Regions from separate parts of the Diaphorobacter sp. B2A2W2 genome, predicted to be linked through region 3. Evidence: predicted binding sites of a transcription regulator. Region 3 holds the regulator's gene; each other region holds the start of a gene.

What was found. The regulator FNR, encoded in region 3, switches genes on or off when oxygen is low (the NO sensors DNR and NnrR bind a similar motif). The targets are predictions, from matches to a motif close to TTGATNNNNATCAA.
Region 1: the regulator FNR is predicted to act here: its motif matches at 2,206-2,219, upstream of AC1PPL_RS04555 (DUF3149 domain-containing protein).
Region 2: the regulator FNR is predicted to act here: its motif matches at 1,450-1,463, upstream of AC1PPL_RS10745 (cation-transporting P-type ATPase).

Annotation. Positions count from the first base shown of each region.
Region 1 covers NZ_JBWZOR010000002.1:282,959-287,121, reverse strand. The annotation lists gene clpB (ATP-dependent chaperone ClpB) at 1-1,302, opposite strand, end outside; gene moaE (molybdopterin synthase catalytic subunit MoaE) at 1,371-1,847, opposite strand; gene AC1PPL_RS04560 (hypothetical protein) at 1,914-2,168, shown strand; gene AC1PPL_RS04555 (DUF3149 domain-containing protein) at 2,281-2,421, shown strand; gene AC1PPL_RS04550 (hypothetical protein) at 2,500-2,829, shown strand; gene moaD (molybdopterin converting factor subunit 1) at 2,835-3,098, opposite strand; gene AC1PPL_RS04540 (molybdopterin molybdotransferase MoeA) at 3,095-4,163, opposite strand, start outside.
Region 2 covers NZ_JBWZOR010000005.1:77,482-81,644, forward strand. The annotation lists gene AC1PPL_RS10735 (O-acetylhomoserine aminocarboxypropyltransferase) at 1-469, shown strand, start outside; gene AC1PPL_RS10740 (alpha/beta fold hydrolase) at 469-1,290, shown strand; gene AC1PPL_RS10745 (cation-transporting P-type ATPase) at 1,636-4,163, shown strand, end outside.
Region 3 covers NZ_JBWZOR010000008.1:84,359-88,521, reverse strand. The annotation lists gene hemN (oxygen-independent coproporphyrinogen III oxidase) at 1-1,316, opposite strand, end outside; gene fnr (fumarate/nitrate reduction transcriptional regulator Fnr) at 1,488-2,231, shown strand; gene AC1PPL_RS13810 (hypothetical protein) at 2,273-2,560, opposite strand; gene AC1PPL_RS13805 (FixH family protein) at 2,637-2,915, opposite strand; gene ccoG (cytochrome c oxidase accessory protein CcoG) at 2,977-4,163, opposite strand, start outside.

The sequences.
Region 1 (4,163 bases), on a different contig from region 3:
GGCCTCATCGGTCTCTTTCTTCATCGCCTCGCGCTCGATCTTGAGCTGGATCATGCGCCGCTCGAGCTTGTCCATCGACTCGGGCTTGGAGTCGATCTCGATCTTGATCTTGGCCGCGGCCTCGTCGATCAGGTCGATGGCCTTGTCAGGCAAAAAACGGTCGGTGATGTAGCGGTGCGACAGCTCGGCCGCGGCCACGATGGCCGGGTCGGTGATGTCCACGCCGTGGTGCGCCTCGTAGCGCACCTGCAGGCCGCGCAGGATGGCGATGGTGTCTTCCACGCTGGGCTCGTCCACCAGCACCTTCTGAAAGCGCCGCTCCAGCGCCGCATCCTTCTCGATGTACTTGCGGTATTCATCCAGCGTGGTCGCGCCGATGCAGTGCAGCTCGCCGCGCGCCAGTGCGGGTTTCAGCATGTTGCCCGCGTCCATGGCGCCTTCGGCCTTGCCGGCGCCGACCATGGTGTGGATCTCGTCGATGAAGAGGATGATGCGGCCTTCCTCGTGCGCCACTTCCTTCAGCACGGACTTCAGACGCTCCTCGAACTCGCCGCGGTACTTGGCACCCGCCAGCAGGCCGGCCATGTCCAGCACCAGCACGCGCTTGTTCTTCAGCGTCTCGGGCACCTCGCCCTCGACGATGCGCTGGGCCAGCCCCTCGACGATGGCGGTCTTGCCCACGCCGGGCTCGCCGATCAGCACGGGGTTGTTCTTGCTGCGCCGCTGCAGCACCTGGATGGCGCGGCGGATCTCGTCGTCGCGGCCGATCACCGGGTCCAGCTTGCCTTGGCGGGCCCGCTCGGTCAGGTCCAGCGTGTATTTCTTCAGCGCCTCGCGCTGACCCTCGGCTTCGGCGCTGTCCACCTTCTGGCCGCCGCGCACGGCGTCGATGGCCGCCTCCAGGCTCTTGCGGGTCACGCCGTTGTCCTTGGCCAGCTGCGCGGCCTCGCCCTTGCTGTCGACCAGCGCCAGCAAAAACAGCTCACTGGCGATGAACTGGTCGCCGCGCTTGATGGCCTCCTTCTCGGTAGCCTGCAGCACACGGCCCAGCTCGGGGCTGCCCTGCACCTGATCCTGGCCCTGCACCTGGGGCAGGCGCTTGACGGCGGCCTCGGCCGCGGCCAGCAGGCCCGGCACATTGGCGCCGGCACGCTGCAACAGCGCGCGCGGGCCTTCATCCTGGCGCAGCATGGCCACCAGCATGTGCACGGGCTCTATGTAGGCGTTGTCATGCCCCAGGGCCAGCGACTGCGCATCGGACAGCGCTTCTTGGAACTTCGTGGTGAATTTATCGAGACGCATGTGAAACCTCCAACTTGTCGCTAGCTAGGGCTCCGGGGCCTCGATTTCAAGCCGCCGGACGATAAAAGTCAGCCCACCTGGGGCGGCGCGGCGATGCCCCAGCGCGCCAGCGCCGCATCGTCGCTCACGCGCGCATCCACCCAGCGCGCACCCTCCGGCGTCTGCTCCTTCTTCCAGAACGGCGCCTGGGTCTTGAGGTAGTCCATGACGAACTCGCAGGCCTGAAAGCTCTCGCCGCGGTGCGCCGAGGTCACGGCCACCATCACGATCTGGTCCAAGGGCGCGAGCAGCCCCACGCGGTGGATCACGCGCACGCCGTAGAGGTCAAAACGTGCAAACGCCGCATCCACCATGGCCTCGATGGATTTCTCGGTCATGCCCGGGTAGTGCTCCAGCTCCATGGAGGCCACGCTGTCCCCTTCGTTGCGGTCGCGCACCGTGCCCACGAAGCAGCACACCGCCCCCACGCGCGCGTCCCGCGCACGCAGCGCCTCCAGCTCGGTGGAAACGTCGAAGTCATGGGTCTGGATGGAAACGCGGTGCATGGCAGTGGTCAGCGGCAGAATTGCGGGATTGACGGCACTTTAACGCCCACCCCACACTTGCACACCATGGCCCTGCAGACCATCACCACCGACGACTACCTGCTCTACCCCTCGCCGCGCAATGCGCACCGTGTGGTGTTTGAGTTCCAGACTTTCGTGCCCCACCCCTATGCCTTGATCGATCTGCCCAGCTTCGACCTGGCGGGCCGCTACAGCCTGTTCTCCGCCCACCGCAAGGCCGACGCGAAGATGGGCCAGCTCGTGACCTTCGAGCTGGAAGGCGACCAGCAGCGCTTTGAGCGCCTGTTCGTGCCTGATTGAAGGTACTTGACGACAATAGTGGGGTATACCCGGATTTTTGACTTGTCTCAAAGGGGCTCCCGCCGGGCTGCGCTGCAATGGCTCCATCACATAACGACGGAGGAAAAACGCCATGCAACTGCTCAAGCAACTCTTCACCACCGAGGTGGGTCTGTTCAGCGCCATAGGCATCGGTTTCATGCTGTGTATGGGGGGCTTTTTCGTCTGGCTGTTCACGCGCAACGATGCGCCCCCGGCACAGCAAAAGCGCTGATCCGCTCCAGACCCGCGCGGGCGCCGTCTCCGGCAGGAGCGGCGCCTGTGTTTTTTCGCCGTGCCAGACAATAGGCGGATGCACGACGACAACCAGATCCTGGTCCCGCCCTCCTTCATCGCGCTGTACAGCGACACACGCGCACGCCTGCAGGCGCCTGCCGCCGAGGTGCGGGCGCGCTACGAGTGGTGCGAGGACCTGGCCTGCCACTTGGTGGAACAGGCGCAGCAGCTGTACCACGGCGGTGCGCGGTCGGAAGAAGGGGTGCTGCTGGGCATCCACGCCGGCTTGGCCGGCCCGGACGCGGGCGTGACCCCAGCCGAGGCACGCTGGATCACGCTGCGCCTGGCCGAGTTGCTGGGGTGGCGCAGCCCCGAGCTGCCCGCCCTGGCGGTGCAGCAGCCTTAACGCCGTCAGCCGCCCGTGACGGGCGGAAAGAACGCCGCCTCGGCGCCTGCCGCCAACGGCGTGGCGTCATGCGCCATGGTCTGGTCGAGGGCCACGCGCACAGCGCGCCCGCGCGAGAGGCAGGTGGCCCAGGGCTCGCCACGGGCGATGAGTTCATCGCGCAAGGCGCCCAGCGTGGTGGCGCCGGTCTGCACCGTCTCCTGCCCCATGCCCACGGCCTCGCGGATGGAGGCGAAGTAGCGCACCGTGATCGTGAAGGGCGTGGTCATGACAGCAACTCCGCAAATGGCAGGAAGCGCACGGTATCGCCGCGTGCAATGGTCTGGCCGGCGGGGTTGTCCACCACCCCGTCCGCCCAGGCGGCCGAGGTAAGCACGCCCGAGCTTTGGTTGGGAAACAGCTCCAGCGTGCCGTCGGTACCCTGGCGCACGCGCAGGAATTCACGGCGTTTATCGGCCCGGGGCCAGTCGAATCCAGCCGTAGCAGCTATCGCTTTAGGAGCAACATCACGCACGCCCTGCAGGCGCAACAGGAAGGGGCGCACCAGCAGGCCGAAGGTGACGAAGCTGGACACGGGGTTGCCCGGCAGGCCCATGAAGTGCGCACCGCCGCCCGCATGGGGAATCTGGCCATAAGCGAAGGGCTTGCCCGGCTTCATGGCGATCTGCCAGAGCTGCAGCGTGCCCAAGCGCTCCACCGCCGGCTTGATGTGGTCTTCCTCGCCCACACTCACGCCGCCGCTGGTCAGGATCAGGTCATGTCCCTGAGCAGCCTCGCGCAGCGCGGCCACGGTGGCATCGCGCCGGTCGGGCACGATGCCCAAGTCACTCACCTCGCAGCCCAGGCGCAGCAGCATGGCGCGCAGGAAGAAACGGTTGCTGTTGTAGATGGCGCCGGGCTTCATCTGCGCGGGCGGCACATCACCCGGCATGACGAGTTCGTCGCCCGTGGAAAAAAGCGCCACGCGGGGCCGGCGCGCCACCTGCAGGGTGCCCAAGCCGATACTGGCAGCCAGGCCCAGCTCTGCGGGGGTGAGGCGCGTGCCAGCGGCCAGCACCTCAGCACCCCGGGTGATGTCCTCGCCCGCGCGCCGAATCCACTGCCCCTGGGCCGGTACGGCATTCACGCGCACGCGATCCCCGTCGAGCGCCTCGCAGTCTTCCTGCATCACGATGGCATCGGCCCCCTCGGGCACCGGCGCGCCCGTGAAGATGCGCGCCGCCGTACCCGCCGCCAGCGGCACGCCGAAGGCGCCCGCGGGAATACGCTGCGCCACCGGCAACTCCACCCCCGCTGCCGGCACGTCGGCGCAGCGCACGGCGTAGCCGTCCATC
Region 2 (4,163 bases), on a different contig from region 3:
CTGGCTGATCCTGCAGGGCATCGAGACCCTGCCGCTGCGCATGGAACGCCACATGCGCAATACCGAGAAGGTGGTGCAGTTCCTGGCCAGCCACCCGTTCGTCGAGCGCGTGGGCCACCCGCTGCTCGAGTCCCACCCCAGCCACCAGCTCGCGCAGCGCCTGCTGCCGCGCGGCGCGGGCTCGGTGTTCAGCTTCGACCTCAAGGGCAACCGCGAGCAGGGCAAGACGTTCATCGAGACGCTCAAGCTCTTCAGCCACCTGGCCAATGTGGGTGACTGCCGCAGCCTGGTGATCCACCCCGCCTCCACCACGCACTTCCGCATGAGCGACGAAGCGCTCGCCGCGGGCGGCATCAGCCAGGGCACGATCCGCCTGTCGATCGGACTGGAAGATGCCGACGACCTGATCGACGACCTCAAGCGGGCACTCAAGGCAGCGGAGAAGCAAGCGGGAAAGGCGGGTGCGTGATGTACGTGCAAGTCAACGGCGCACAGACCTACTGCTACACCGGCGGCAAGCCCTTCGATGCCGCTAAGCCCACCGTGGTGTTCATCCACGGCGTGCTCAACGACCACAGCGTCTGGGCGCTGCAAAGCCGCTACATGGCCAACCATGGCTGGAACGTGCTGGCCGTCGACCTGCCCGGCCACAGCAAAAGCGCGGGCGATGCCCCTGCGAGCGTGGAGCAGGCGGCCGACTTCGTGGGCGCCCTGCTCGACGCACTGTCCATCCAGCGCGCCGCGCTGGTGGGCCATAGCTGGGGCTCGTTGATCGCGCTGGAGGCCGCCGCACGCCTGGGCGGGCGCATGAGCCATCTGGTGCTGGTGGGTACGGCCTATCCGATGAAGGTGTCGCCCGCGCTCATCGAGGCATCGCAGACCGACCCCGAGCAGGCGCTGCGCATGGTCAACGTGTTCTCGCGCAGCACCCTCGCGCCCCCCTCAGGCGCGGGCTTCTGGGTGTACGGCGCGGGCATGGCGCTGGGCCGCAAGGTGCTGCGCAGCAACCCGCAGGTCAATGTGTTCCACCGCGGCTTCGTGGCCTGCGACAGCTACGCCCACGGCGAACAGGCCATCGCAGCAGTGCAGTGCCCCGTGCTGTTTGCCTTGGGCACACAAGACCAGATGACCGCGCCCAAGGCCGCGCAGGGGTTGATCCAGGCCGCGCGATCCGCGGGCAAGGGCGTGCAGATCGTCCATCTGCCGGTGGGCCACCACCAGATGACCGAAGCACCGGACGCAACGCTGTTCGCCATCCGCGACTTCCTGGCAAGACGCATCTCCGCCTGAGATCGTTGCACGGCAGGGCCGGCGGTGCAGGGCATCCCCTGCAGCGCTCCCCTGCCCAATGGATGACGGGCGCCGCCGCCTCGGCAGAGGGATATGACTTCCCCTGCCACATGCGAAGCACTGGCCCCTGCTTGCCTGCGGCGACCATTTACCGGCCGCGTGATGCATATCAAAAACAGCATCAAACGACCAACCGGCAAGCGCAGTCAGCTATTTTTTAGATAGCAGTCGAAGGCCAATAGCGGCCACTTTCCCCGGCCTGGCACTGGGACATTGGCACGGTCCGCGCCTGCGGACCTAGACTGGGTTCACTCGACCAGTCGCGTCGCCCGGCGCCCGCCCTGCATGCACCTGCCTCCATCCACCGATGCCCGCGACACCCCGTGGCATGCGCTGTCCGCTGGCGAAGCGCTGCAACGGCTGCAAACCGACGACCGCCACGGCCTGGCGCATGCCGAGGTGGCGCGGCGCCTGGCACGCTTCGGCCCCAACCGCCTGCCCGCGCCGCCGCGCCGACCGGCCTGGCTGCGCCTGCTGCAGCAATTCCACAACGTGCTGATCTACGTGATGCTCGCTGCCGCGACGGTCACCGCGGCACTGGCGCACTGGATCGACACCGGGGTGCTGTTGGGGGCCGTGATCGTCAACGCGATCATCGGTTTCTTGCAGGAGGGCAAGGCCGAGTCGGCGCTGGACGCGATACGCCACATGCTCTCGCACCAGGCCACGGTGCTGCGCGGGGGGGAGCGCCAACTGGTGGCCGCCGACCAGCTCGTGCCGGGCGACATCGTCATCCTCGCGTCCGGCGACAAGGTGCCTGCGGACCTGCGCATCCTCACGGCCCGCAGCCTGCGCGCCGACGAGGCCGTGCTGACGGGCGAGTCCGTGCCCTGCGACAAGGACGAAGCCGCCGTGGCAACCGACGCCGCTTTGGGCGACCGCCGCAGCATGCTCTACTCCGGCACGCTGGTGGCCGGGGGCACCGCTTTGGGCACCGTGGTGGCCACGGGCACGAAGAGTGAACTGGGGCGCATCAGCACGCTATTGGCCCAGGTGCAGGCGAGCACCACGCCGCTGCTGCGGCAGATCGCGCAGTTCAGCCGCTGGCTGGCGCTGGCCATCGGGCTGTTCGTGCTCGCCACGTTCGCCATCGGGGTGCTCTGGCGCGCTCAGGCACCCGCGGACATGTTCATGATGGCCGTGGCGCTGGCGGCCTCGGCCATCCCCGAGGGGCTGCCCGCCATCATGACCATCACCCTGGCCATGGGCGTGCGGCGCATGGCGCAGCACAACGCCATCATCCGCCACCTGCCGGCAGTGGAAACGCTGGGAGCCGTCACGGTGATTTGCTCCGACAAGACCGGCACCCTCACTTGCAACGAGATGACCGTGCAGCGCGTGGTGACCGCCGACCATGTCATAGAGGTGACCGGCAGCGGCTATGCGCCGCAGGGGGGCTTCCTCATCGGGGGCGTGCCCATCACTGCGCAAGAACACCCTGCCCTGCAGTCCGTGGCCCTGGTGGCGCTGCTGTGCAACGACGCCGCGCTGCACGACGGTCCCCAGGGCTGGAGCCTGACGGGCGACCCGACGGAGGGCGCGCTCGTCACCCTGGCGCTCAAGGCGGGGCTGGACGCAACGGCGCTGCATGCCCGCCAGCCACGCATCGACGCCATACCGTTCGAGTCCGAGCACCGCTTCATGGCCACGTTGCACCACGACCACGCGGGGCATGCGGTGATCCTGGTGAAAGGAGCCCCCGAGCGTGTGCTGGACATGTGCAACGCACAGCGCCAGTGGCCCGCCGATGGCGCGGCCACCGATGCCCCGCTGCAGCACGACTACTGGCGCCGCGCGGCCAACGACTGCGCGGCGCGGGCGCTGCGCGTGCTGGCGATCGCCATCAAGCGCGTGCCGGCGCAGCAGCACGCGCTGCAGTTCGCCGACATGGAGGGCGGCTTCACGCTGCTCGGGCTGCTGGGCAGCATGGACCCGCCGCGCCCCGAGGCCGTGGCCGCGGTGGCCGAATGCCAGGCCGCGGGCGTACGCGTGAAGATGATCACCGGCGACCACGGCGAAACCGCACGTGCGATTGGCGCGCAGCTGGGCATCGGCCTGGGCCGCCCCGCCCTCACGGGCGCCGAGATCGAGCTGCTGGACGACGCCGCCTTGCGCGACGTGGTGGCCAGCGTGGACGTGTTCGCCCGTGCCAGTCCCGAACACAAGCTGCGCCTGGTGCAAGCCCTGCAGTCCCGCGGTGAAGTCGTGGCCATGACGGGCGACGGCGTGAACGACGCGCCCGCACTCAAGCGCGCCGACGTGGGAGTCGCGATGGGCAGGAACGGTACCGAGGCCGCCAAGGACGCGGCCGCCATGGTGCTGACCGACGACAACTTCGCCACGCTGGGTCATGCGGTGCGCGAGGGCCGGGGCATCTACGACAACGTGCGCAAATTCATCCTGTTCATGCTGCCCACCAACGGGGGCGAGGCGCTGATCGTGTTTGCCGCCATCGCATTCGGCCTGCTGCTGCCGCTCACCGCGGCGCAGGTGCTGTGGATCAATCTGGTCACGTCCAGCACGCTGGGCGTGGCGCTGGCATTCGAGCCTGCGGAGAACGACGTCATGCGCCGCCCTCCCCGGCCTCCGCAGGAAAAGCTGCTGTCCGGCCTGTTCGCGTGGCGTGTGCTCATGGTGGCGGTTTGCATGGCGGCGGCTTCGCTCGGGCTGTTCCTGTGGGAGCTGTCCAACGGCGCTGCGATCGAAACCGCGCGCACCATGGCTGTCAGCGCGGTGGTAGTGATGGAGATGTTCTACCTGCTCAACAGCCGGCACATCGAGCGCAGCGTGCTGTCGCGCGAGGGCCTGCTGGG
Region 3 (4,163 bases):
ACGCCGCGCACGAAATACCATCCCATGGGCGTGACTTCAACGCCCTCATCACTGATTTTCACCAAGCCCTGAGCCGCCATTTCTTGCAGTTGCTGTAATTCCGCATCGAAATAACTGCGGAAATCAATCAGCCAAGACTGTTCCAACGGCTCAAACAGCAATTCACCTTGGCACATCAACGCCATGATGACTGCGCGGCGCACCAAGTCGTCCTTGGTCAACGCCAGCCCGCGCACCACAGGCAAATGCCCCTGGTTAATGCAGTCGTAATACTCGTCCAGCGTTTTCACATTTTGGCTGTAAGTAGCGCCCACGCGCCCGATGGCAGAAACGCCCAGACCAATCAGGTCGCAATCGGGCTGCGTGCTATAGCCTTGGAAATTGCGGTGCAGCCTGCCTTGCCGCTTGGCCACCGCCAGCGCATCGTCAGGCAGCGCAAAATGGTCCATGCCCACGTAGACGTAGCCGGCTTCCTGGAACACATCAAGTGACCGGGCCAGCATGGACACCTTGGCCGAAGCCATGGGCAACTCGGCCGTGATGATGCGTCGCTGCGACTTGAAGCGTTCTGGCAAGTGAGCGTACGCATACAGCGCGATCCGGTCTGGCCGCAGCTCGGCTACCTGCTCCAAGGTGCGATCAAACGACTCCGGTGTCTGTCGCGGCAGCCCGTAGATCAAATCCACGTTCACCGATTCAAACCCGAGCTTCCGAGCCGCATCGACCAACGCGAACACCTTTTCGGCAGGCTGAATGCGGTGCACGGCCTTTTGTACTTCAGGGTCGAAATCCTGCACGCCAAAGCTCAGGCGATTGAAACCCAGCTCCGCCAACAATCCCAGCCGCGCTTCATCCACGGTCCGGGGGTCCACTTCTATGGAGTACTCCCCCCCCGGAACGAGGACGAAACTGCGCCTCAGCATGCCCATCAGTTCGCGCAAACCGTCATCCGTCAGAAAAGTAGGCGTGCCTCCGCCGAAATGCAGCTGGCTCACATGCTGACCCACACCGCAGTGCGCCGTATGCAGGTCGATCTCACGGCTGAGGTAACGCAAGTAGACCTCTGCCCGCTCTGGATGCCGGGTAATGATCTTGTTACACGCGCAGTAATAGCACAGCGATTCACAAAACGGGATGTGGACATAAAGCGACAAAGGCATCGCCTTGGCTACCGAACCCACGCGACGCTGCTGCAGCGCAAGGATGTATTCCCGCTCGCCAAAAGCCTCGACAAAACGATCAGCAGTCGGATAAGAGGTGTAGCGCGGCCCTGGGACGTCAAAGCGACGCAGGAGCTCTGTTGTAACAACGGTCATGACGGGATTCCTTGCACTTTCATATCACTGTGCCGTAGAGTCCCCCATGAGTCCTTGACGTTGATCAAGCGCCCATAAGGTCCTTGTGGCGACAATTTGACTTCGGCTCAAAGTCGTCCAACGGCCTACGGCATTCCATGTCTCCCAGCCGTTCAGAGGTAAGCTCAAGCCATGAACAGGGTTCCCATGCATACGAATCTCCAGACCATCAAAGTTGCCTGCTCAAACTGCAATCTGCGTGAGCTGTGCATGCCCGTGGGTCTGGACGACCAGCAACTCAAGCGCATCGATGACATTGTTGCTGTACGACGCAAGATCAAGCGTGGCGGCACGCTTTTCCGGAACGGTGAACCCTTCACATCCCTTTTTGCCATCCGCACCGGATTCTTCAAGACCTGTGTCGCCACCGAAGACGGTCGCGATCAAGTGACGGGTTTTCAAATGGCGGGCGAGATCATCGGCCTGGATGGCATCGTGAGCGACCGCCACACTTGCGATGCGGTGGCGCTTGAAGACGCCGAAGTATGCGTCATGCCCTTCGACCGTATTGAAGAGTTGTCGCGCGAAGTAACGGCACTACAGCACCATGTGCACAAGATCATGAGCCGCGAGATTGTTCGTGAGCATGGGGTCATGCTGTTGCTGGGGAGTATGCGTGCCGAGGAACGCCTTGCCGCATTCCTGTTGAATCTCGTACAACGCTTGCATGCCCGGGGTTTCTCACAATCCGAATTGGTGCTGCGCATGACACGCGAAGAGATCGGCAGCTACCTGGGATTGAAACTGGAAACCGTCAGCCGCACGTTTTCCAAGTTCGTGGAAGAAGGTATTGTGGAAGTAAAACAGCGCCATGTGCGCATCGTCGATACCGATGCGCTGAAGCGCATTGTCAACAGCCAGCAAGCCTGCCATTAAGCCTCGGTTTTTTGTTCATTCATAACTGATCGGCGGAAAGATCAGGAAACGTATTTGGCGCAATCAGCCGGCCGCGCCCCTTTGGGCACGGGGCAGCGATTCAACTCAAAGGGCGAGAGTGACAACAGCGTCGTCAATGCGCTGGAAGCCATGAGTACGAACCAGAACGTGAAGAAGGCGATGGTATACACACCTTCGCGCGAGAGATGCAGGGGTTGATCAAACCACTGCAGCGCTTCTGGATCCACGAAGGCGAACACTACCATTTCCATGACGCCCGCCATCAAAAAGGCCGGCCACGCGATCCACATCAATCGTTGCATCCACATTCGCCCATCTCCTAGCAAGTGTAGTTGACAGCCTAGCATCTGTTCTCCGGCATGCAAAGAGGACTCGCCCTGCCGGTCAGCGCGGTTGATCCTCCAGCGGAGTAGCTGCATGGTTGCGCCCCTTCATGGCAGGCGTCATGTCGCCCCCAGACTCCTTCAGGGTCTCGTTGATGTTCAAGCCCCGTTGGTAATAGTCTTCCGCGATGACGGGGTCGGGTTTGCTCACGGCCAGCCAGAGGGTCACGAAGCCCGCAATGATGACAATCACCGGCCCCGCGATGACAAGCCAGACATGGCCAAACGTCCACCAAGGCTTTCCGTCGTCGTCCAGTTTCATGGGGGAATTACTCAACATTTATATTAACTCCTCGCTCATTTATGAGCACAGCTTGTTCATTTGTATTCCACGACCGCCTTCAGCGGGGTACGAGGAATACGGATTTCTCTGCCACTTGGGCTTTATCACCCTGCGCTTGAATATCGAAATACACCGTATGCGATCCAGGAGATGCTGAGCCATACGGAATTTGAAGACGGACAACCACCCATCGGGATTCCGCCGGTCCAATGTCAATTGCGGTCTCGGACGCCACTTCCAACCCTTCCATGCCGTGGGCGCTGATGGTGTAGCGCTGCGCCCCCTCCGTAGCGTTCATGATCTGCAGCCGGTAGATATTTTCCAGCTTGCCTCCCGACACGATGCGCGAGAGCGCAGCGCGATCGCGCACGATGTCCACCTTCAACGGGGTGCGTACCACCAAGCTGGCCAGCATGCCGATGCACAACACCACCAGCACCGCTGAATAGAACAACACACGGGGTCGCAGCACGCGTTTGAGCATTTGCGACTGGGTCCAGTGGTTCTTGACGCCGTTCTGCGTTGAGAAGCGAATCAGCCCGCGCGGATACTTCATCTTATCCATCACGGTATTGCAAGCGTCCACGCAGAGACCGCAACCAATGCATTCGTATTGCAGTCCGTTGCGAATATCGATACCCGTTGGGCAGACTTGGACACATAGCGTGCAATCGATGCAGTCACCCAGTCCCGCAGCTTTGTGGTCTACCGTCTTGTTACGGGGCCCGCGAGGCTCGCCGCGCTCGGGATCGTAAGAGACGACCAGCGTGTCCCTGTCGAACATTGCGCTTTGGAAACGCGCATAAGGGCACATGTATTTGCACACCTGCTCGCGCAGGAACCCTGCGTTGCCGTACGTGGCCAACCCATAGAAGATCACCCAGAATATCTGCCACCCTCCTTGCAGGGCCAGCAACTCTCCCCCCAGCTCGCGAATCGGAACGAAATAGCCCACGAAGGTGAAGCCGGTCCAGAATGCGACCGCAATCCAAATGGCTTGCTTGACAGATTTTTTCCAGATCTTCTCAAATGTCCACGGACCATTGTCCAGGCGCATACGGGCACTGCGGTCGCCTTCGACTTTGTGCTCGATCCACATGAACATTTCCGTGTATACGGTCTGGGGACAGGAGAAGCCGCACCACAGGCGTCCCGCCACTGCAGTAAACAGAAAAAGCGACAGCGCGGAAATAATCAGCAAACCCGTCAGATAAATGAAGTCCTGCGGGTAAAGCACCAAACCAA